Regions from separate parts of the Salinimonas sediminis genome, predicted to be linked through region 1. Evidence: predicted binding sites of a transcription regulator. Region 1 holds the regulator's gene; the other holds the start of a gene.
The links. Region 1 encodes FliA, which starts transcription of late flagellar genes. Its sites were predicted from a motif close to CTAAAGNTNNNNNNNNNNNNGCCGATA; they were not measured.
Positions count from the first base shown of each region.

Region 2: the regulator FliA is predicted to act here: its motif matches at 1,207-1,233, upstream of pomA (flagellar motor protein PomA).

Region 1 covers NZ_CP031769.1:1,055,487-1,067,727, reverse strand. The annotation lists gene D0Y50_RS04845 (chemotaxis protein CheW) at 109-600, opposite strand; gene D0Y50_RS04840 (chemotaxis protein CheW) at 624-1,385, opposite strand; gene D0Y50_RS04835 (ParA family protein) at 1,375-2,157, opposite strand; gene D0Y50_RS04830 (protein-glutamate methylesterase/protein-glutamine glutaminase) at 2,185-3,321, opposite strand; gene D0Y50_RS04825 (chemotaxis protein CheA) at 3,351-5,612, opposite strand; gene D0Y50_RS04820 (protein phosphatase CheZ) at 5,625-6,374, opposite strand; gene cheY (chemotaxis response regulator CheY) at 6,411-6,794, opposite strand; gene D0Y50_RS04810 (RNA polymerase sigma factor FliA) at 6,848-7,576, opposite strand; gene D0Y50_RS04805 (MinD/ParA family ATP-binding protein) at 7,573-8,439, opposite strand; gene flhF (flagellar biosynthesis protein FlhF) at 8,436-9,890, opposite strand; gene flhA (flagellar biosynthesis protein FlhA) at 9,920-12,019, opposite strand; gene flhB (flagellar biosynthesis protein FlhB) at 12,115-12,241, opposite strand, start outside.
Region 2 covers NZ_CP031769.1:2,917,621-2,929,861, reverse strand. The annotation lists gene D0Y50_RS12980 (farnesyl diphosphate synthase) at 1-747, opposite strand, end outside; gene xseB (exodeoxyribonuclease VII small subunit) at 802-1,044, opposite strand; gene pomA (flagellar motor protein PomA) at 1,338-2,099, shown strand; gene D0Y50_RS12965 (flagellar motor protein MotB) at 2,105-3,037, shown strand; gene D0Y50_RS12960 (SAM-dependent methyltransferase) at 3,178-4,434, opposite strand; gene D0Y50_RS12955 (DUF1365 domain-containing protein) at 4,460-5,227, opposite strand; gene D0Y50_RS12950 (NAD(P)/FAD-dependent oxidoreductase) at 5,224-6,489, opposite strand; gene D0Y50_RS12945 (SDR family NAD(P)-dependent oxidoreductase) at 6,504-7,223, opposite strand; gene D0Y50_RS12940 (nuclear transport factor 2 family protein) at 7,220-7,651, opposite strand; gene D0Y50_RS12935 (LON peptidase substrate-binding domain-containing protein) at 7,810-8,382, shown strand; gene D0Y50_RS12930 (sigma-70 family RNA polymerase sigma factor) at 8,505-9,116, shown strand; gene D0Y50_RS12925 (ChrR family anti-sigma-E factor) at 9,109-9,789, shown strand; gene D0Y50_RS12920 (outer membrane protein assembly factor BamD) at 10,459-11,226, opposite strand; gene rluD (23S rRNA pseudouridine(1911/1915/1917) synthase RluD) at 11,397-12,241, shown strand, end outside.

The sequences.
Region 1 (12,241 bases):
TCCTTAATCTGCTTTTATATCAAAAGATTAGCAAGCCAGCGCAGAAGATGCTATCAAATAAAAAAGCAGGCATGAATGCCTGCTTATAGCTTGCGGATAGCGAGCCTATTATATATTGGTTAGTTCGTCCCACTCATCATCGGTAAGTAGTTTATTTAAGTCGACCAAAATCAGCAGTTCACCATCACGGTTGCTTACGCCCTGAATAAACTTAGCGCTTTCTTCCGTGCCCACATTCGGCGCACTATCAATTTCGGATGATTTCAGATAGACCACTTCTGCTACGCTATCGACTAAAATACCGACCACCTGCTCGTCTGACTCAATAATCACAATACGTGTATTATCGGTAGTTTCAGTAGGAGGTAAACCGAACCGGGCGCGGGTATCAATTACCGTAACCACATTACCACGCAGATTGATGATCCCCAGAACATAGTCAGGTGCGCCGGGTACGGGAGCAATCTCGGTATAGCGCAGTACTTCTTGTACCTGCATCACGTTAATACCATAGGTTTCATCGCCAAGGCGATAGGTCACCCATTGCAAAACCTGATCGTTATTGTCTGGTGTATTATTGGTTATTCTTTCTTCATTCATGAACCTGCTCCGATTGCCGGGTACTAACCTTGACTTCCCAGGCCTTGGTTTAGCATTGAAATTAACTGATATACATTAACTAATGCACACATTTTGTCTTTTACCATCCCTGCTAACCAGGGACGTTTGCCTGTGACTTCCCGCCATTTAACCTGATCTTTGGTTAAGGTGACGGTGTTCACCAGTTTGTCGCTGGCCAAACCCCAGGGGCTATCACCTAACATGATAAGATACTGATAGTGTAGCTTTTCAGCCAGGTTTTGGTCATATTTTTCGGGCATTACCCATATTGCAGTATCGACCACATTGAGTTTTTGCTTACGATGCAGCATTACCCCTTTAAACCAGGGGGGCTTACCAAACAGAGGCCCCGTTTTTTCCAGACGGTGAATGCCACCCAATGTTATCAGTGGCACCGCCAGGGTAAGGCCTGCCACTTCAAAAAACAGTGCCTGAAACTTATTGTCCAGTTGATCCTGTAACCGGGTAGCCGGTGCTGCCGGCACCGGTTCTAATACCTGATCAAACTGTTCCAGTAAGGCGGCTTCGCCGCTTAACTGGGGTAACGCTTCTAGTGAATCTGCAGTAACGGCTTCGTCACGTGGTAACGGCGGTGCTATGGGCGTATCTACCTCGTGAGAGGTCTGCAACTGACGGGTTGCTTCTTCCAGTAAACGGGCGGTGTTGGCCGTAATATCTGCTGGATTTTGCGGCTCGCTAAGTAACCCATCAAGATAGGCTTCTACCACGTCTTCATTTGCAAAAGGAGTTTGCTTATTGTTCATCACCTACCCCTGCGCCCAACGTTTTAAGCAATAAACGATACGCGCCCACGCCGCGGGTGCGCGGATACAATACTGAAGCAGGCAATTGCCCCAGGCTGGCGTCTCTGAAGTGCGTATCTACCGGAATCATTCCTTGCCACACATTATCCGTATAATCGGTCATTAGCTTCGCCTGTGCCTGCAACGCGGCGCGCGTACGCCGGTCAAACATGGTGGGCACAATAATGGTATCAAAGGTTTTGTTCAGTGAACGTCCCATAATGGTTAACGTATGAACCATTCTGTCTAATCCCTTAAGTGCTAAAAACTCGGTTTGCACCGGTATAATCACCTTATGACACGCAGCCAGTGCATTCACCATTAACACCCCTAACACCGGCGGGCAGTCCAGCAGCACGAAGTCAAATTCATCGGCCACGCAGGCCAGGGCTTTTTTTAGGATCAATCCCATGCCCGGAGCGCTGCCCATTTGTCTGTCAAGGGTTGCCAGGGCCATGGTAGCGGGCAATACAAACAAGCCATCTACCTTTGTAGGACACAAGCAATCAAGCACTTTATCGGCGGTAATAGGGTCTTTATTAATAAAAATATCGTAAACCGAAGCGGATTGTTCTTCAGCATCTATACCAAAATAATAACTTAACGAAGCATGCGGATCGGTATCCACCAATAAAACCCGCTGATTGTGCTGCGCTAACAGCCCACCCAGCGTTACGGTTGTGGTGGTTTTTCCCACGCCGCCCTTTTGGTTGGCAATGGTCCAGATCTTCATCCTAGCTCTCCTGGATGCACATGTTTATTACAACGCCATTTCAGTAATAATACAGCCGGCAATGTTATCTATACTGATATTTTTCTGGGATATATTTTCTTTGGCAACCGCTTGAGGCATGCCATAAACGACACACGAGGCCTGGTCCTGGGCCCAAATATTGGCGCCTTTATCGCGTAATAACTTGCAGCCCTCTTTACCATCGGCGCCCATGCCGGTCAAAATAACCCCAAGTACATCCCCACCAAACAATTTGGCCAGGCTGGTAAAGGTAATATCCACACTGGGCTTATACGTTGCTTTATCGCTGTTATCTTCCACAATCCGCAAGTAATTACGAGTACCACGGCGTTCCACCTGCATCTGCTTGCCGCCGGGAGCTAAATAAGCCCAGCCCGCTTTCATTTCATCACCATCTGCAGCTTCTTTAACATTAATTTTGCAGTGGTGATTTAAACGTTGCGCAAACGCATGGGTAAATGTGCCGGGCATGTGTTGCACCAGCACAATAGGGTAAGGGAAATTCGCGGGTAGCGGTGTCAAAACTTTTTGCAATGCAACCGGCCCGCCAGTAGAAGCGCCAATAGCCAAACAACTATAGCGCTTACCTGAGCGTGACACACTCGACACTGTAGGTTGCGCGGCGACTTTACTACGGCCAGTTAACATGGACGAACTGCGCACAAAGCTTTGCCTGGGAGCATTTGCCGGCATTGCAACTTCTGCCCGTTCATGCCGCGGCGCTGCCGCACGGCGGATGCCCACCCCTCGCCGGGCGAGCAGGCGCACCTTGGTTTGTAAGATACCCGAAACCTGTTTTCGATCCTGGGCAATATCTTCAAATCTTTTCGGTAAGAAGTCCAACGCGCCCGCTTCCAATGCATCAAGCGTGGCCTGCGCACCCTGGTGGGTTAATGATGAAAACATCAAAATAGGCACCGGGCGCTTATTCATGATCGCTTTGACCGCGGAAATACCGTCCATAACCGGCATTTCCACATCCATGGTTACTACATCCGGGGCACAGGTTAGCAACATTTCTAATGCTTCCTGCCCGTTTCGGGCTTCACCTACTACGTTCAGCTCCCTGTCCTCGCTGAGAATCTCGCGAACACGTCGACGATAGAATGCTGAGTCGTCAACAATCAGAACTTTAAAAGCCATTTATGTGTTAATCCTTGTACGCCGCCCTGCTATGACCGACGTGCGTAGCGTTTTAACAGGCTTGGAATATCCAGAATAAGCGCTATCCCCCCATCCGAGGTTATCGTCGCACCGGCCATTCCAGGCGTGCCTTGTAACAATGCATCAAGAGGCTTAATCACCACCTCTTCCTGACCAATTAAAGCATCAACCACAAAGCCAACTTGCTGGGTACCAATCTGTACCACCACCACATGGCCTTTTTCACGGTCAATATCGGTAGGGCCACGCATTAGCCAGTCGCCAAGGAAGAACAAGGGAATAGCTTTTGACCGCACTATCAAGGTGAGCTGGCCGTCTACCGTATTGGTTTTCTTAATGTCCATGTTAATGATTTCGCTAACCGCACCTAACGGTAGCGCAAAGGTCTGTTTACCTACAATAATCATTAAGGTAGGCAAGATAGCCAAGGTCAGAGGAACTTTAATTTCTAGACGGGTGCCTTTACCCAGCTGCGAATCAATGTTTACCGTACCGTTGAGCTGGTTGATTTTGGTTTTCACCACATCCATACCCACACCACGGCCAGAAATATCACTAATTTCAGTCTTGGTCGAAAAGCCTGGCGCGAAAATCAGATTAAAGGCTTCTACATCTGACATTCGGGCGGCCGCGTCGGCATCCAGTACGCCGCGATTAATCGCGATTTCTTTAAGCTTTTCCGGGTCCATGCCCTTACCATCATCTTCGATGGTAAGTAGGATATGATCGCCCTCTTGCGAAGCCGACAACTTGACTGTGCCCATTCTGGGCTTGCCGGCTGCTTGTCGGTCATCGGGCATTTCGACCCCATGATCCACAGAGTTGCGCACTAAATGCACCAATGGATCGGCAAGTGCCTCGACCAGGTTTTTATCTAAATCGGTTTCTTCCCCTTCCAGCTCAAGCGTAATCTCTTTTTTCAGACTACGCGCCAGGTCGCGGACTACGCGGGGGAAGCGGCCAAAGACTTTTTTGATAGGCTGCATGCGGGTTTTCATCACCGCGCCTTGCAGATCGCCCGTTACCACGTCCAGGTTAGCTATAGCTTTAGACATGGCTTCATCGCTGGTATTTATTCCCAGACTGAGCAGCCGGTTGCGCACTAATACCAGCTCGCCCACCATGTTCATGATCTGGTCTAAACGTTTAGTATCTACCCGTACCGTCGTTTCGGTTTGTTGCCCGCCACCACTGGCTTTTTTGTCTTCGCGTTTAGCTGCCGGGGCAGCCGGTTTAGCGGCCTGCGGTTCCGCTGGTTTTGCGGGCGTTGCTTTCGGCGCAGCAGGCGTAGCAGCTTGTTGTTGCTGTTTGGCCTGAGTAATAGCCGCCGTAGCATCTACGTCAACTTTAACCCGCGGCTTTTCAGATTTTGGCGCAGCACTTTCGTCAGTTTTTAACGTGGGGGCCTGTCCTTTGCCATGAAGCTGGTCTAACAATGCTTCAAATTCGTCATCGGTGATTTCGTCACCGCCAGCGCCAGGCGCTGGTGAACTGGCTGACGGCGCAGGCGTGCTGGCGGCAGGTGCGGCGTCTTCAGCAGAAAACTGGCCTTTGCCATGCAGCTCGTCCAGCAATGCCTCAAATTCATCGTCGGTAATATCATCGCCGGTTACCGCCGCAGTAGGCTTAGCCGGCTCGCTGGCAGGCGCTGCCCGCCCTGGCGCATTACTGCCATGCAGCTCATCCAGCAGCTTCTCAAATTCATCTTCAGTAATTTCTTCAATACCGCCTTGTGTGGCAGCGGTTTCATGCATCGCGGCCATTTCTGGTGCGGTGGGGGCAGGTTCCACAATCGCCTGAGCAGCGTCATCCATATTCAGATCATCGGTGGCCTGATGACCGGCTATGGTGCCGCTGTTGAAAATATTTTCATCGGGAGTTTCGGGTCGACTTAACTTATGCAGAATATCGACAAGGGCTGCGTCAGCCGGTTCCATTGGCTCGCGTTGTTTTACTTTTTCAAACATCGCTACCACCACATCGGTGGCCTGCAATATTACGTCCATTAACTCTGGGGTCAGCGTCCGCTGGCCATTACGCATTACGTCAAATACATTTTCCGCACCATGACATATCTCGACCAATTCGGTCAGCGACAGAAAACCGGCACCACCTTTAACAGTATGATAGCCTCGAAAAATAGCATTAAGTAAATCACTGTCTTCCGGGTTATTTTCCAGATCGACCAGTTGCTCCTGCAACTGCTCCAGAATTTCACCAGCTTCTACCAGAAAGTCCTGTAAAATATCCTCGTCTACATCAAACGACATGCGCCTGCTCTCCTAAAAACCTAAGCTCGACAAAAGGTCATCAACATCATCCTGACCCTTTACAACGTCGTCGCGTTCTTCGGCATTAACTATAGGCCCTTCAGCTTCGACACCGCTGGTTATTTCTATATTATCCGGTGGTGGCTGAACCCCAGATTCTGGTTCGCCAAACACCGTTAGCATGTTCACCAGGCTATCTTCGACTTCTTTCACCAGCTCAATAACCCGCCGAATCACCTGACCGGTTAAATCCTGATAGCCCTGTGCCATAAGCACTTCGGTTAACAGACCGGTTAATTTTGCTGATTCACTGGATGTATCACTAAGCAAATCGTCTAAATCCGTACACAGTGCTTTAAACTCGCCTAACTCTATCTGGCGGGTCATCAGCTTTTTCCATTCTGGCATAATGGTGTCTATACGCTGGGTCAAAGCCTCAGCAATAGGCATGCTCGCTTCCACTGCATCCATCGTAGTGTTAGCGGCTTTTTCGGTTTCTTCGATAACGTAGGTCAACCGGGTTTGCGCATCCGGTATATCATCGTTGGCCAGGCCGGCAATGCGTTCATCGAGCTGAAAATTATTTAACGCATCATGTAATTGTCGGGTTAGTTTGCCCACTTCGGCAAATAACTCAATTGACTCTTTTGTTGAAATGGCTTCCAACAATTCACGTGCTTCCGCGTTTTCGCCCTGTTCAAGATGAACAACCAACTGACGTGCTTCTTCAAGTGAGATAGGAACATTGACATTCGTCGACATCCAGTATTCCTCTTAAATCCCGTAAGATCGTCTGGATTAACCTAAACGTTCAAAGATTTTATCTAGTTTTTCTTTTAGCGTAGCAGCCGTGAAAGGTTTTACCACGTAGCCGTTAACACCAGCTTGAGCTGCAGCAACAATTTGTTCTTTTTTCGCTTCTGCAGTTACCATCAGCACTGGCAGGTGCTTAAGTTTGTCGTCTGCTCGAATCGCCCGCAACAAATCGATGCCCTGCATGCCCGGCATATTCCAATCTGTTACTACAAAGTCGAAATCGCCTTGTTGCAACATGGGTAATGCCGTGCTGCCATCATCAGCTTCCTGGATGTTGGAAAACCCCAAGTCCTTCAACAGGTTCTTTATGATTCGTCTCATAGTAGAAAAGTCATCTACCACGAGAATTTTCATATTTTTATCCAAAATGGCCTCCACCGGGGATTAAATTATTATGTTTTACTATTGATATTGTTGTATTAACTATCGGCACGCCAGGTCTGCATTTTAGCTTTTAATTTCAACATCGCCTGACTATGAATCTGACTGACCCTTGATTCACTGACATCCAATACTTCGCCAATTTCCCGCAGGTTAAGTTCTTCATCGTAATACAGTGAAAGAACAATGGCTTCGCGCTCCGGTAAGGTCGTGATTGCATGGGCTAACGCTTTTTGAAACGCGCCCTGCATTAAATCTTCCAGTGGCGAATCATTACCCTGATTACCTTCGGTGGTAATCACATCTTCTGACACACCGAGATCTTCTATACCCACCAGTTTGCCTGCGTTCACTTCGTTGAGCATTTGGTGGTAATCATCAAGACTGACATTGAGCTTAGCAGCTATCTGCACATCGCGCGCGTCACGTCCTGTATCTTTTTCAACCTGAGCAATGGCTTCAGTGATCGCCCGGCTGTTTTTGTGCACCGACCGGGGTGTCCAGTCGCCTTTACGTATTTCGTCGAGCATGGCACCACGGATACGAATACCCGCAAACGTTTCGAAACTGGCTCCTTTCGAGCCATCGAAATTTTTGGCCGCTTCCAACAGGCCAATCATGCCTGCCTGTATAAGATCGTCCACCAATACGCTCGCTGGTAAGCGGGCCATTAAGTGATGGGCTATCCGCTTAACCAGGGACGCGTGTCGCTCTACCAACTGTGCTTTGTCATTTTGCTGTCGGTAGGCAGCCGCTTTGCTATTCAACGTTGCGTTCCTGTGGTTTTATGTGACACCAGCTGTTCAATGAAAAATTCCAGATGGCCACCTGGCTGGCTGGGTACCGGCCAATGCATTGCTTTAGTGGCCAGTTGTGAAATAGCCACAGCGGCCGGTGAGCCTGGATATGCATCGACAATAGAGGTTTGCTTACGGACTGCCCGACGGATATTTTCATCAAACGGCACCGTTGCTACTAACTCTAAGGCAACATCTAAAAACCGCCCCGTGACTTTAGATAATTTACTGAATAACTCATGACCTTCGCGGGTATCGCGAACCATGTTAGCCACAATTTTGAAGCGGAACACCCCGTGTTCACGGTTAAGAATTTTGATCAGTGCATAGGCATCGGTCAATGATGTAGGCTCATCGCACACCACCACCATGATATCCTGGGCCGCTTTGGAAAAGCTCAGCACCATGTCGGAGATCCCGGCAGCAGTATCCACTATCAGTACATCGACCTGCGAACGCAGCTCGCTGAAGGCGCGGATAAGCCCGGCATGTTCGGTTGGGGTCAGCTCAGTCATTGACTGAGTGCCAGAGGTAGCAGGGGCGATTTTAATGCCATGTGGCCCGGTAACCAGTACTTCATCTAACGTACATTCACCCGACAACACATGCGAAAGATTACGTTCTACACGCAGTCCAAGCATTACATCGACATTCGCCAAACCCAGGTCAGCGTCAAGTACCATTACCCGCTTGCCCTGTTTAGCCATCGAAATGGCCGTATTTAGCGTAATGTTGGTCTTCCCTACACCACCTTTACCGCCTGTTACGGCGATAACTTTGATTAATCGTGACTGATTCATCTTTCGTAAGCTACTCGCTTGATCTTCAATCATACTGCCTGTGCTGATTTAACAAGGTTACTATCAGTAGTATGATTCAAACCATACTTTTTATAAAGCTTTGCCGCTACGGATACTAAAGATTTAGCGTCAGCTACTTTAATATCTTCAGGCACTTGCTGGCCATCGGTGACATAGCTGACCGGCAGGCCATGTTCTATTGCCACGCTTAATACTTCACCCAGACTGTAACACTCATCCAGTTTGGTAAAGATACATCCATCCAGTTTAACTGCATCGTATGCACTGATGATACGCTGTAATGCCGGATATTGGGTATTAGCCTGAGTAACCAAGTACTTTCTCACCGGTTGCATCTGACCACGATCAAACTGAGATAACTGTTTTATCAGTCGGCTATCACGCTGACTAAAGCCCGCAGTATCAATTAATACCATACGTTTATGCCGTAACTGGAATAACAGTTCTGCCAATTCTTCAGTAGATTGCGCTTTACGCACGGTACAGCCAATGATTTTACCGTAGGTTGCTAATTGCTCGTAAGCCGCAATACGGTAGGTATCAATGGTAATCATCGCCACCTGGTCGGCGCCATATTTCTGGGCATAACGCGCTGCCAGTTTAGCCAAGGTGGTGGTTTTTCCTGTACCGGTTGGTCCGACCAGCGCCACTGCGCCGGTTTGCTGAAGAATATCATTGCCCGCTACATTAATGCGATTAGCCAAAAGGTTGAGTAAGTACACCCAGGCTTCGCGCTCGTTATATTGCTTAGGCGTGTAATGCACCATTTGTTCGGCCAAAGAATGGCTTAGTCCCATACCTGACAGACATTTCATTAAATAGCTGTGTACCGGATTGTGCTGGCGCTGCTTCGACTCCATTAATCCTGCTACCTGAAACTGTAGCACATTGCGCAGCGATGCCAGTTCTTCTTTGATTGAATCAAGATCGCTTTGTGGCGCTGGCGCAGCCGCTGCTGGTTGGCCGGTAAACTGAGTGGGCGAATCATTAAACGTTGGCTCATCAATATCAAAGCTGAAATCGCTCGCCGCAGCCTGATAGGCTGGTGCATTATACGCAGCCCGAGCTGGGGCCGGTTGGGCCGCACGGGTTTGGCTTTGGTTTGCGGCGCCTGCATGCGGCGGCTGATAGCCGGCAGCCGGCTGCGCCTGGTGACGTGCAGCTTCTGCTGCCTTCGCTTGCGCTTGCTGTTGTTTTTCCAGCAGGGCGCGCAAACTGTCCGGGCCATCGTCACCAATGATTTCGCTTAAACTGGGCATTGCTTTGCCGTTTACATCACGCGGCGCGGCGGCTTTAGGCTTAGGCGTCAATTTTGCCTCAGGCTCTTTGTCATACGCGGCGACAAGCTCGATACCATCGGATACCTTACGGTTCGACATGATCACCGCATCGCTGCCAAGCTCTGCTTTTACTGCATTTAGCGCTTCGCGCATGTCTTTACCAAAAAAACGTCTGATTTTCATCGCAACCTCGTTACCCAGTGGGCGTCAGTTTATTGACCCACCGAGCTGACTATTTTTATCTGCTTGTCATCCGGTACTTCCTGATAAGACAACACATGAAGACCGGCAACCGAATACTTAAAGAAGCGGGAAAGGACGGGGCGTAACATCCCAGAGGTTAATAACACTGCTGGTTCGCCTGCAAGCTCCTGTTGCTGACATGCCTGCTGCAATGTTTTTTGCATCCGGTCTGCCAGCCCAGGTTCGATGCCTGCGCCATCTTCCCCACCTGCCTGTAGTGACTGGTGCAACATTTGTTCCAACTCTGGCGCCAAGGTTATGACAGGTATCTCCCGGCCCCCCTGACATATCTCTTGCGAGATGAGCCGCTTAAGTGAGATACGTACCGCCGAGACCAGTACATCCGGGTCCTGGCTTTTCGTTCCGTACTCGCTTAAGGTCTGCACAATAGTGCGCATATCGCGAATCGGCACACCTTCAAATAAAAGCGTTTGTAATACTTTTACCACCGTACTAAGCGGCAAAATATCCGGCACCAGGCCTTCCACCAGCTTAGGACTACTTTTGGCCAGCATATCCAGCAAGTGCTGGGTTTCTTCATGCCCCAGCAGCTGATACGCGTTGTTAGTAAGTAGCTGGGAGAGGTGTGTGGCTACCACCGTCGCGGCGTCAACCACGGTATAGCCTAAGGTTTGCGCGTGCTCGCGCTGTGCTGGTTTAATCCATACAGCATCCAAGCCAAACGCCGGATCCTGGGTCGCTCGTCCCTGCAATTCGCCAAATACCTGACCCGGATTAATAGCCAGTTCTTCATCATGGCTAATTTGGGCTTCACCGATGTTTACCCCCAGCATGGCAATGGTATAAGCATTAGGGTCTAGATCCAGGTTATCGCGAATATGAACAGGCGGAATAAGAAAGCCCAGTTCCTGGGATAGCTTTTTACGTACCCCTTTAATCCGGGTCAGCAGCTCACCGCCCTGAGATTTGTCGACCAGCGGAATCAACCGATACCCTACTTCCAGGCCGATGGTATCTACCTGTTGAACATCGTCCCAACCCAGCTCTTTAACTTCTGGCGCTGCCATCTCACCTTCAGCCGACTTGGTTGCTGGCAACGGTGCTTCGGCTGCTTGTTTAGCTTGTTTGGTTTGCCAGTAGGCATAGGCACCAGCAATGGCTGAGAAACCTAAAAAGGCAATATGCGGCATGCCAGGGATAATCCCCATTACAAACAGCACGCCTGAGGCAATATATAACGCTTGCGGGTTACCCAGCTGATTTCGTATTTCACGGCCCATTTCCTGGGTTTCGTTTTCCCGGGTAACAATGATGGCCGTAGCCACGGATAGCAACAGCGAGGGGATTTGCGCCACTAATCCGTCACCAATGGTAAGTATGGTGTAAACCTCTACCGCATTACCAAAGCTAAGATCGTGCTGAATCATGCCGATAAACAGGCCCCCCACAATGTTAATCAACATGATGAACAAACCTGCAACTGCATCGCCCTTCACGAACTTTGACGCACCGTCCATCGAACCGTAAAAGTCGGCTTCCGCGGTGACTTCTTCACGACGCGCCCGCGCTTGGTCCTGATCTATATAGCCAGCATTCAGGTCAGCATCAATAGCCATTTGCTTACCTGGCATAGCATCAAGGGTAAACCGTGCGCTTACCTCGGAAATACGTCCGGCCCCAGCTGTTACTACTTTGAAGTTAATAATCAGAAGAATAGCGAAAACGACCACGCCCACTGCGTAGTTTCCGCCAATTACTACGGCCCCAAAGGCCTCGATAACTTTACCGGCAGCATCACCACCCTCATGACCGTAAAGTAGCACTACCCGGGTAGAGGCTACATTCAGGGCCAGTCGTAATACCGTGGCAATCAGCAAAACCAAAGGGAAAATACCAAAATCGACTGGCCGCTCGGTGAATACCGCCACCAAAATAATGACCAGAGATAAGGCTATATTGAAGCTGAACAGAACATCCAGCAGAAACGGCGGCATAGGCAAAATAACCATGCCCATGATAGCCAATAACACGATTGGGGCCCCAAGCCCGCTGGTAATTCGCTGCATCTGGTTTTTATCAAACCGCTGCATAAAGCCTGCTAACTGCATCGCGTTTTATCTCACTATCAGAAAATTGACACTTAACGTCTATTACTTTCTGTTAGTTCAACTACCATGCCACAATTAGCTAAAGGCAGATTAACTTATCGTCTAAGCTCTGGGGGGATGGGTAAGTCTTTTTTAACCGGCTTGGGCTTTTTACCTTTACCTGCTTTATAGGCGCGCAGTTGGAATACATACGCCAGAATCTGGGCCACCGCCATAAACAGT
Region 2 (12,241 bases), 1.9 Mb from region 1:
GGTATTTTTGCCCTGGGCTACGTCAGAACCCTGAGGCTTACCTATTTCACTGGCATCGCCTTCAATGTCCAGAATGTCATCCTGAACCTGGAATGCCAGCCCGATGATATCGGCAAACCGGACAAATTGCTCGCGCTCTTGCTCGCTGACGGTAGCGCTGGTCAGGGTGATCATTTTCACACAGGCACATAACAAGGCGCCGGTTTTTAACCGATGCAAACGGGTTAGCGCCTCAATATCTATAGCGTTGCCCGTGCTCTGCAGATCAATTGCCTGGCCGCCACACATTCCCTGATAACCTGCGGCACTGGCTAATATTGATACCAGTTTGGCCCGTTGCGAGCTACCATAGTCAGACATCGGTTGGTCTGCCAGAATACTAAAGCCCAGCGTTTGCAATGCATCACCGGCTAAAATAGCAGTGGCTTCGTCAAAGGCCACATGACAGGTGGGCTGACCGCGCCGCAAATCATCATCATCCATTGCCGGCAAATCATCATGTACCAGCGAATAAGCATGCACACACTCTATAGCCATACTAATAGTAAGCTGGTCCTGACGTGGGATATCCAGGGTATTGCCCACCAGGTGGGTAAGCACCGGGCGCATTCGTTTGCCGCCTACCAGCAGAGCATGTTGCATCGCAGCTTTCAACCGGGGCGCATGATCCGGTAACTGTGAAATTAGCCGCAAAAGCTGCTCATCCGTCTGTTGTTTAATCTGCTGACGGAGCACATCAAAATTCATAGGGTTGCCTGTCAATACTATATTGCCACGGGGGCAGGGAAAGGGTAGAAGGTATCAGGAGGCCGTATTATCCGGTAAATCGGTCAGCTTCTCAGTACCTTGCTCTGCCAGCAGTATCTTTACTTTTTGCTCAGCTTGCTCAAGTGCCTGCTGACTGGCCCGGGACAGCGCAATACCACGTTCAAATTTCTGCAGGGCTTCAGCCAAAGGCAGGTCGCCGCTTTCCATTTGGGTGACAATGGCTTCGAGTTCTGACAGGCTTGCTTCAAATGAAGGGGCTGCTTTGGTGTCAGTCACGATAGTAATTCCACGGTTGTTTCAGATAGGCGCACATTAACCGACAGCACTGGGCCGGTCAAATGGTTTGTCCAGTCAATTCTACCTGGTGCCGGCAATATGCAAACGTTTGTGCATAAATACCTGACTATAGAAAAACAAACTGGCGAATAGCCTAATTGGTTATAGAATTTTAATACGAAGCCGATAGTATAGATGGCGTCCAATAAGCTGCGAGTTAAGCAGTTCTTTTTCAAAGCATAATAATCAAAGACTGAACGCCAGCAACGATTTCGTATAACGAGGATTTACGTGTGGATTTAGCAACCGTCATAGGCATGTTAGGTGGTATCGGGTTCATAGTCATGGCCATGATACTGGGTGGTGAACTTGGCATGTTCTTCGACGTCCCATCAGTACTGATTGTATTCGGTGGAACACTGTTCGTGGTGCTATCCCAATATACTCTGGGCCAGTTTTTTGGGGCCGGGAAAGTGGCGGGCAAAGCATTCATGTTCAAAATTGATACCCCAGATGACTTAATTGAAAAAATTGTAGAAATGGCGGATGCCGCACGAAAAGGCGGCTTTCTGGCTTTGGAAGAGGCCGAAATAAGCAACCCGTTCATGCAAAAAGGGGTAGACATGCTGGTGGATGGCCATGATATAGAAGTGGTGCGTGAAACACTGGCCAAAGATATTTCTATGACCACCGAACGCCACGAGTTTGGCGCTTCTATCTTTAAAGGCATGGGCGATGTTGCGCCAGCTATGGGCATGATAGGTACGCTGATTGGCTTGGTGGCTATGTTGTCCAACATGGACGACCCTAAGGCCATAGGACCGGCCATGGCAGTAGCCTTGCTCACCACACTTTACGGAGCCTTCTTAGCGAATGTTATCTGTCTGCCAATTGCTTCAAAGCTAACCAACCGGGTAGAAGAAGAAAAGCTTAACCAAAAGCTGATTTTAGATGGCATAGTAGGCATTGCTGATGGGCAGAACCCGCGGGTTATCGAAGGTATATTGAAAAATTACCTGGCGGCCAGTAAACGTGGCGGCACCGACGAGGAGTAAGCGATATGGCACAGCAAGAAGAATGCCCTAAATGTCCTCCCGAAGGGCTACCCGCCTGGATGGGCACCTTTGCTGACCTGATGTCATTGTTGATGTGCTTTTTTGTATTGTTGCTCGCCTTCTCGGAAATGGATGTGCTTAAATTCAAGCAAATCGCGGGGTCGATGAAGTTTGCGTTTGGTGTACAAAATAAAATCGAGGTAAAGGACATTCCCAAAGGGACCAGCGTTATCGCGATGGAATTTCGGCCCGGTAAACCGGATCCTACTCCTATCGAAACAATACAGCAGCAAACGATTGAAATGACGCAGCAAATGCTGGAGTTTCAGGCCGGCGATGAAGACTCTGCTGGCGGTCGGCAAAAACAGCGTGGTGAACAGCGGGGCGGCCAGGCCCAGCAAACCGCTACAGACCAAGCCTCATCGGCTGCGCAAAGTGCTGACCAGTCTGAAGTAGAAGAAATGATGAAGAAAGTCGCCGAGCAGCTGCAAAAGCAAATTTTGGATGGCTCGGTGGAAATGGAGAGCCTTGGCCAGCAGCTGACTATCCGGATTCGCGAAAATGGTTCATTTTCTGCCGGCTCTGCATTTTTACAACCGCAATTTAAACCTATTGTCAGAAAGATTGGCGAGCTGCTGGCAGACATGCCCGGCGAGGTAGAAATTTCTGGCCATAGCGATGGTCAGCACATTGCTAATGAACTGTATCGTTCGAACTGGGATTTGTCGTCACAACGCGCCGTGGCCGTGGCAGAGGAAATGCGCCGGGCCAAGGGCTTTGATGAAAGCCGAATGTCAGTGGTGGGCCGGGCCGACACCCAGCCGTTAGTCGAAAAAGCTAAAACCGCCGAAGATCGGGCCAGAAACCGGCGGGTTGAAATAAATATCAATCAAGGCAAACCTATGTTGTCAAAACCTATCTCGGTGATTGAACAGTAACGGTGACAGAAGGGTGACGGTGGCAGAAAAGTGACGCGCAACGGCCTCGCAGATAGAATAAAGCGTCATGCCCGTGCCCTTCTGGGCAAAGCAACAAAAAAGGCCTGTAAACCAGGCCTTTTTATTGACTGCAGGCAAACCTAGCCACGGACAATGGGCACCCGACACGCCGGCTTTGTAATAACCAACTGCACCGTACTGATAGTACGTTCTAAAAATCCGCCTTCACAATATTTCAGATAATATGTCCACATCCGCACAAAACGTTCATCATAGCCATCTGTTAGCAATTGCTCTTTTGCTTGCATAAATGCCCGGTACCAGTCGTCCAGAGTTTTGGCGTAGTCCAACCCAATATCTTCACTGTCGCGAATCATCATATCGCTGTGCTTTTTAAGCTGCTGGTTAATCACCAATTGCGAGGGCAAAAAACCACCTGGAAAAATGTACTTTTGGATAAAATCCACGCTATTAGCGTAGCTTTCATAGCGTCTGTCATCGATGGTAATTGATTGCAATACCATGATTCCATCACTTTTGAGTAACCGGCTGCATTGGTCAAAAAAGTTACCTAAATACCGTTTACCTACCGCCTCAATCATTTCTATAGACACCAGTTTGTCATAGCGGCCGGTCAGCTCACGGTAGTCTTTTTTGAGCAAAGTCACCTGGTCTTGCAAATTTTCTTTGGCCACCCATTCGCTGGCATAGGCATACTGTTCTTCGGAGATAGTAGTGGTAGTGACTTTACAGCCATAATGTTTGGCTGCAAACACCGCCAGCCCGCCCCAGCCGGTTCCTATCTCTATTAGGTGATCGGAAGGGCGAAGCTGGAGCTTATTGCATAACGTACGCAATTTATGTTGCTGGGCCTGAGCCAATGAGGCGTTGGCATCAGGGTAAATAGCGGCAGAATACATCATGCTATTATCTAAGAAGCGGGTATACAGGCGGTTACCCAAATCGTAATGTGCTTCAATGTTTTTCTTTGCCTGCTCAGCGGTATTGCTACGAAACAAATGCTGTATTTTATGAAGTGGCAAACTAATCCATTTAAATTTGTCTTCCCAGGTATCCAGAAAACCAAGATTGCGGGCAAATATCTGAATAACAGACGTTAGATCCGGCGTGGTCCACAGCTCATCCATATAGGTTTCGCCCGCTGCAATGCTGCCACCGAGAAGCAATTGACGATAGGCTGTTATTGCCTGGATATCGATAACCGCCTTTAAGCTATCGTCAACATTGCCGTAACGGGCTACACAATTGCCTTGTTCCCTGATTTCCATATGCCCCTGCGGTAATAAGGACATCAGTTTTAAAAATAAGGTACGGCAGCTTTTATCTATAACCGAACCGGTAGGGGCTAAAGATGCCACTGTTTCACCGTGAGCCATGGTCTCATCCTGGTTTTTCTAATTACTAATTATTGGGGTGCGAATAAACCGGCGTTCGCTTTAGCCAAAGCTTTAACGCTTGCCAGTAAATGCCGGTAACTGTTTTTACCGTCATACTTGGTATTTTAAATAACGCCGCTTTCAAACTCTGCGAAGTCAGCGGGGCGCGATGAAGCTGTAAACCTGCACTGAAGTCACGGTCTTGCTGATGGCAGTCCATGGTCATCGCAAATTTGGCCGCTGGCTGGCTAATCCGCCATTTGTACGTCATATCCATTGGATTAAAGGGCGACACATGGAAGGCTTTTTGGGTGTCGTCCTGCGTAGCCATATCGACCAGATAATAATGCCGTTCATGCCACGGCGTATTGGATACTTCCGCGAGCATGTGAGTAAATAAGCTGGCGCCAGCTGGCCTAACAAAGTAAAAATTAACCGGGCTGAAATACATCCCAAATGTGCGTAATTGCCCCAACATACAAACCTCACAAGCAGGTTGCATATCAGCAGTACCATTATCGCTGGCGGCAGGCTTAAATGAAGGCCCGCCAAGTTGCACAATTTTGTTAAGCACCGCCTGCTTCACATTGCCATTGTGAATACCCAGATAATCAGTACTACGAAACTGCACAAGAGCCCGATGCATGAACGAAAAATGTTTAACGCTACTCTCAAGTCGTTCCAACTCATCTAAATTCAACCAGAACAGATGAATCTGATAGCTAAACCGATGCTGGGTTGGCCTGAACCGTTCATGATAGACCGTACCGCTGTACAGGGCGCTAGGACTCACAAGGTAACTCCAAAGCGAGCGGTCACATCCAGGGCGCTTCTCACGCCATCTTCATGAAAGCCGTTGTACCAGTAAGCACCGCAAAAATGCAGATTATCCTGACCACAAATTTCCTGCCGTCGCTGCTGGGCATCGACCATGCGCTGACTAAATTGCGGATGCGCGTAAGAGTAGCGACCCAGAATCTTGCTGCTATCAATGGCCTGAGCATTATTAAGCGTGACACAAAAGGTCACTGGCGCCGCCTCAAGTCGCTGCAAAATGTTCATATTGTAGGTCACTGCTGCGGGAGCCAATGCTTCATCGATATCTTCAGATAGCCGATAATTCCAACTCGCCCACGCCAGCTTACGGGCTGGCAGCTGGTTGATGTCGGTATGCATTACCACTTCATTTTGGCTGTAAGGGATAGCCGACAAGATAGCGCGTTGGGCGGCGGTGGGGCGGTCCAGCAGCGCCAATGCCTGGTCACTGTGACAAGCAAAAATAACCTGATCAAACACGTCACTGCCCTGGGTGCTGTTGATCTGCCAGCCATCGGTAACCCGAGTTACCTGGTTAACTGCACAGCGAAGCCGTATGTTGTCAGCAAACCCTCTGGTCAGCGGGGCAATGTAGGAAGAAGAGCCGCCGGGCAGCGTATACCATTGTGGTCTGTCGCTGACATTAAGTAGCCCATGGTTATTAAAAAATTGCAGAAAAAACTGTAAGGGGAACGCGCGGGTTTGGGCCAAACTGGCAGACCAGATTGCTGCACACATTGGCAGAATATAAAAATTGGCAAAGTCGTCGCTAAGGTTAAGCTCTTGCACGTAACTGTAAAGGGTTTTGCCAGTCACATCGGCATTTTGCGCCACCAGCTTCTTACAGGCTTTGTTAAAGGTGAGGATATCACGAACGATGCGCCAGAAACGTGGCCGCAGTAGATTACGACGCTGGGCAAACAACGTATTCAGGTTATTGCCATTGTATTCAATCTTCGACTTGTCTGCTTTAACCGAAAAACTCATTTCGGTAGGCTGACGAGCCACCCCAAGCTGGTCCATCAGCTTTATGAAATTAGGATACGTCCAGTCGTTAAATACAATAAAGCCGGTATCTATAGCGTACTGCCGGCCTTCAACTTCAACCTGTTTAGTAGCAGTGTGCCCACCGATATAATCGTTCGCTTCGTAAACGGTAACAGCATGTTTTTGATGCAGCAGATGAGCACAGGTTAAACCGGAAATTCCTGTTCCGATAACAGCAACCTTTTGTTTTATCATTTGTTGTTCTCTTACTGCTTATTACGCATAGTTAAGGATAGCTTTCTTTGCACGGAGGTGGGAAGAATATGTAAAAAACGCATAATCAGGCCAAACCGGGTGGGGAAAAAAATACTCTTACGATTCTTTTCAATACCGTATAGCAAATCACTGGCCGCTTTATCTACTTTGATCATCATAGGCATGTCAAAATCGTTTTTATCGGTAAGCGGGGTTTCTACGAAACCAGGAGAGACGGCTTGTACCTTCACTCCTTTATCCCATAAATCTACCTCAAGTGATTTGGTGAAATAATGCAATGCTGCTTTACTTGCACCGTATGCCTCACTGCGAGTAAAGGGGGCCAGCCTGGCCATACTGTCCACTATAACCAGCTTCTTACCTTTATTGAGCGACGGTAATAAACCGTTTACGCAATTCACCACGCCAAAAAAGTTAGCTTCAAACACGCGCTTGAACATAGCTGGCTCAAACTCGTCTATATCTACGTATTCACAGGTACCGGCGTTTAGCACGGCTATGTCATAGGAGGCCTCAGCTAAGGCAGCAGCAGTTTGTGCCTGATCGGTAATATCAAACCGTAAAGAAGAAATGTTGTCTTGCTGACTTAGAATATCTAGCTTGTCCTGATTGCGTCCACAGGCAATAACCTGGTAGCCCTTAGCTGCTGCCAGTTTGGCTAACGCTTCGCCGATGCCCGATGTGGCGCCGGTGATTAACATAGTGCTCATGAACGCAACTTCCTCTTTATTTGAATAATAAACCACCTTAGCACCGGCACATGTTCATACACCATTTCGCCCATATCGTAATAATCACGATGATAATAAAAGCCACCCTCGTTTTGCTTTAACTTGGTAATACCCTCAAGTGTTATCACTTTGTGTGATTTCTTTAAGGTTAGCGCCATGGTCCAGGACAGCACATAGCTAATATTTTCCTGGTTAGGTTCACACGGCATTATGTTGTGTATATCAAATTTGCACGAAGTCGCGTGTTTCTTCAGCTTAGCGAAATACAGCTGAACCTGCGAAAGCCCATGGTGATGGTCTATCGGGTCTATGAATTCTACATCTGTAGTGTAAATTTTTGTTAAATCTTCAGATGAAATTTTTGTAAGGTCCCGATATTGCGTACAAAATGATTCGATGAGCGACATAAGCAGCTTTTTGTAAAATGTATAAAAGCGTTACCCAAAATTTCACACATGGGATCAGCATTGCGGAAAATTTGTACTTTGCCGGGAGCGGCCCGGTACGATCCAATTTATATTTTCGGGCGTAATCAGCCTCAATATTTCGTTAATTTTGCTGTGTAATGTCTCACCAAAACCTGCCTTTGTTCCCTCTATCTGCGCACCTGATGCCAGGCGGAAGAATGTCGCTTCGAATCTTCGAGCCGCGGTATATAAGGATGGTGAAGCAAGTATGTGCTAACAATAGCGGTTTTGTAATGTGTATGTTAAATGCCCATGGGGATGCGCAGGCCAACCAGCATATTTATTCAATTGGTACGTTTGCACAAATAATTGATTTCGAATTATTAGAAGATGGGTTGCTTGGCATAAAGGTTGCTGGAGTATCTAGTGTAGAGGTTGAGAATATTGTCACCGAGTCCGATGGACTAAGAGTAGGTGAGTGCCGCAAGATGAAGTCATGGCAATGCAATATTCCTTCCGAACAAATTTCACCTATGGTTGAAAGGTTAAACGAGATATTTGAGCGCTATCCGGATCTTCGCTCGCTGTATGAGCAACCAGAATTTGAGAACCCGTATTGGGTGTTGAACAGATGGTTAGAACTGCTCCCGGTAGACGCCAAACAGAAACAGTATTTTCTGGCACAGCATAACTGCAACGCATTGCTGAATTACTTAAGTGCCTTGGTTTGAAAACATGCATTATTATGCTTACTGGCAAACCTGAAGTTTGATTTATACTGAAGATTCTGGAACGTCACTTTAACCTTTCGCTCGTAGATAATTATCACCAGATAGGAACGCGGACGAAGCTTATGTTAGTTGGAATTCCATTGGAACAAAGCAATAGTGTAGTTAAGCCTAAAGATTGTGCAGGTGAGATGTCAGAATACATCGTAGCGGTAGCAGAAGGACGTTGTAAACGGTCTTTCGCCCGCGTATTCAGTTACTTTGCACCCAGACTACGCTCGTACGCATTAAAACAGATGGGTAATGAAGCCCTGGCAATGGAGCTGGTGCAAGACACTATGTCCAATGTCTGGCAGAAGGCGCATCTGTTTAACGCAGAAAAAGGCAGCCCTTCAACCTGGATATTTACCATTGCACGGAATATCCGTTTTGATATGCTACGCAAGCTCCAAAATCGAAAAGAAGATATTTGTTCAGACGACTTATGGCCGGTATTGTGCGAGCAAACTGCCGACGCCAATGAAACATCATTGGATGAACAAATTACGCTTGAGCAAATTGGTTTTATGTTTGAGTCATTGCCAATTAAACAAAAAGCCGTTATTGAAGCTATTTATATCGACGGTAAATCGCAGCAGGAAGTAGCTGACGAACTGAGTATCCCATTGGGGACAGTAAAGTCACGCACTCGTTTAGCGCTACAAAGATTGAAGGGTATGCTACAAGACCATGACTAAGTTCCACCCTGCACCTGAGCAGCTTAAACAGTTTGCTCAGGGTGCGTTGTCGCCTGTGGAAGCGATAATGATTTCTGCGCACTGTGATATGTGCGCGCGGTGTCAGCATGTCGTGAAAACAGAGACTGCGCGGCAGGCGAACCATGTGTTATCAGATAGCCCCAGCAATTACACCGAACATATCCGGCAAGATTTAGATTCTATGCTTGCCTCTATTACTCAGCTTCCCAAAGCCCGTCCGTTTCGAAGCTCGCGCATACCGCCTTCTATGATTGAATTAGATGGGCGCAGATTTAGTGTGCCGCGTACGCTTCGCAAGTTCATACCGACGATGGGTAATTGGTCCGGATTGGTCGGTAGGTTATGGCAGGCGCCGGTAGACATCGGTGCTTCGGGGGCAGCAAATTTTATCTATATGGGGCCGGGAGGCGGTGTACCAGAACACACCCATCGGGGCTTTGAGTTTACGCTGGTGATTGACGGCGAATTTGATGATGGTATTAATCATTATGCAGCTGGCGATTTCATTGCAATGGATGAAGAGCATACACACACGCCGCGCTCAGACGACCCTCATGGCTGTTTGGTCTTCAGTGTATTAGATCAGCCATTACATTTTACTTCGGGTATAGCGCGTTTACTCAATCCGTTTAGTCACGTTTTCTTCCGGTAGCCGGCCATTCGCCGCCGGCGCGATATGTAACTCGATATGATGCGCTATAGATATGACGCACTATAAGTAAGCTGCTGAACACACGTCATCTGTTTTGTACCCTTTATTTTCTCTGTCGCACCGCTGCTTTTGTGGTTAACGCAGCGAGTCCTTACTATCTACCTGCTAACTATCCCACCTTCATTCAGTTGGTCTGGCATTATCTACCCTGCAGTGAACTTCCCCAAGGTTAAGGCCAAATAGTTTCAGGAAAGGATGAGATTATATCTGTGCTGGAAGACCTAGGCATTTTACCGGATGATGCTGAATGCAGCGTGTGATCTACCATCTACCATCTGCCATCTGCCATCCGCCCATTACCTACACTTAACATAGGTTTGCGGTTACCCGTAAATATGGCTTATGTTAACTGGCATGGCATTAGGCGGGGCTTACAGCTTATCTTTCAACGCTGTAACGAGTGATGGTATTAAAGCCGACTATAACCGTTTCAGCAACTCCCCCCTCTATGGGGAGTGCTATAGGATTCGTAATACACAGGTAATACAGGGTCGGTAGTGCAGGACAGCCGAAGAAGGCAATTGCGAAGAGATCTTAACGTTAACCTAGGCGAATAGCACCAGATTACCACCGGCCAGTGCGCACTACACAGGCCGGCAATAGTAGAAACTAGCTGATATATTCGCTGTCCGGGTAATTCAGTTTTAACGTTTTCATGGCGTTATCGCGTAACTCGGTCAGGCCCAGTTGTTCATAACTGGATACCATAATCTCAAGGGCCTGTTGAAGCTGATCAGAATCAGGGTAATGTTCGATAACATAACGCCCACGATTAGCCGCGGCTACAAAAGCTTCTCGGCGCATATAAAAACGGGCGATAGCAATTTCATAGCGAGCTAACCGGTTTTTAATAAATACCATGCGTTTTTGAGCATCGGCTGCATATTTACTGTCAGGGTATTGCTGAATCAAGCGTCTGAAATCTTCAAAGGCCTGGCGCGACTTGGCCGGATCGCGGTCCGCGCGGTCAATATTCATCAGCTCCTGGAACAGATTGGTATCTGCTTCCATATTCACCAAACCACGCATATAAAATGCGTAATCTACATCAGAGTGATTCGGGTTTAGCCGAATAAGCCGGTCAATAGTGGCGACGGTCTCGTCAATCTTTCCCGATTTATAGTAGCTGTAAATTAGGTCCAGTTGCACCTGATGAGAAAGGGGACCGAAAGGATAACGGGAGTCCAGTGCGCTTAGTGTGTTTGCAGCGGCGGTAAAGTTACCGGCTGCCATACTGTCTTTAGCACGCTCATACATCTGTTGCGCGCCCATGTTAGCCAAGGCTGCTTTTTCTTCTGCATCATCAGAAGAGCTACACCCGGCTACAGATATCATGGCACCTACTAGCAGTGGCGCCATATAACGAAATGACTTCATAATACTTTACTCATTCCCCAAATTCGTCTTTGGTGTTGCTTCTATGCGTGATATGACAACGCATTCTAACGTACTCATTCAGACAAACACCATAGAAATCCTGCAAAGTTTACCTTAACAACCACCAAAGCTTGTTATAATAGCGGTTTTAAGACGATAAAATAGTACGTATGACCCAAACACATAATACCGTGCACCTTGAAGCGGTAACTGAACCACAACATTTTGGCCAACGGTTAGATCAGGTTTTAGCCGATTTGTTCCCTGAATATTCTCGCTCCAAGCTAAAAAGCTGGATCCTGGATGGTAATGTGACTATTAATGGCGAAGTTAACTCAACCCCCCGGCACAAAATGCTGATGGAAGAAACGGTTGAGGTCAATGCAGTTATGGAAGTGCAGACTACCAGTGAGCCCCAACATATCGAGTTGGACATTGTTTATGAAGATGACCACATACTGGTGTTAAATAAACCGGCAGATATGGTGGTGCATCCGGGCGCAGGTAATAGTGACGGTACTTTGCTTAACGCATTGTTAGCCCATGTGCCGAATATCGATAAAGTGCCCAGAGCCGGCATTGTCCACCGTTTAGACAAAGACACTACCGGATTAATGGTGGTGGCCAAAACCGTACCGGCCCAAACGCATCTGGTAGCCCAGCTTCAAGAGCGGACCATGAGCCGCGAGTACGAAGCTTTGGCCCTGGGCACCATGGTCGGCGGCGGCGAAGTCGATGCGCCAATTGGCCGCCATGCCACAAAACGCACCCTGATGGCGGTGCGGGAAACGGGCAAACCTGCAGTTACCCATTTTCGGGTAAAAGAGAAGTTTCGTGCACATACTTATATTCGATTGAAACTTGAAACTGGCCGTACCCACCAGATTCGGGTGCATATGACTCATATCAAACATCCGTTAGCCGGCGACCCGGTTTACGGCGGTCGCCCGCGTCTGCCTAAAGGTGCCAGCGATGAGTTTGTTAATATACTAAGGGCGTTCAAGCGCCAGGCTCT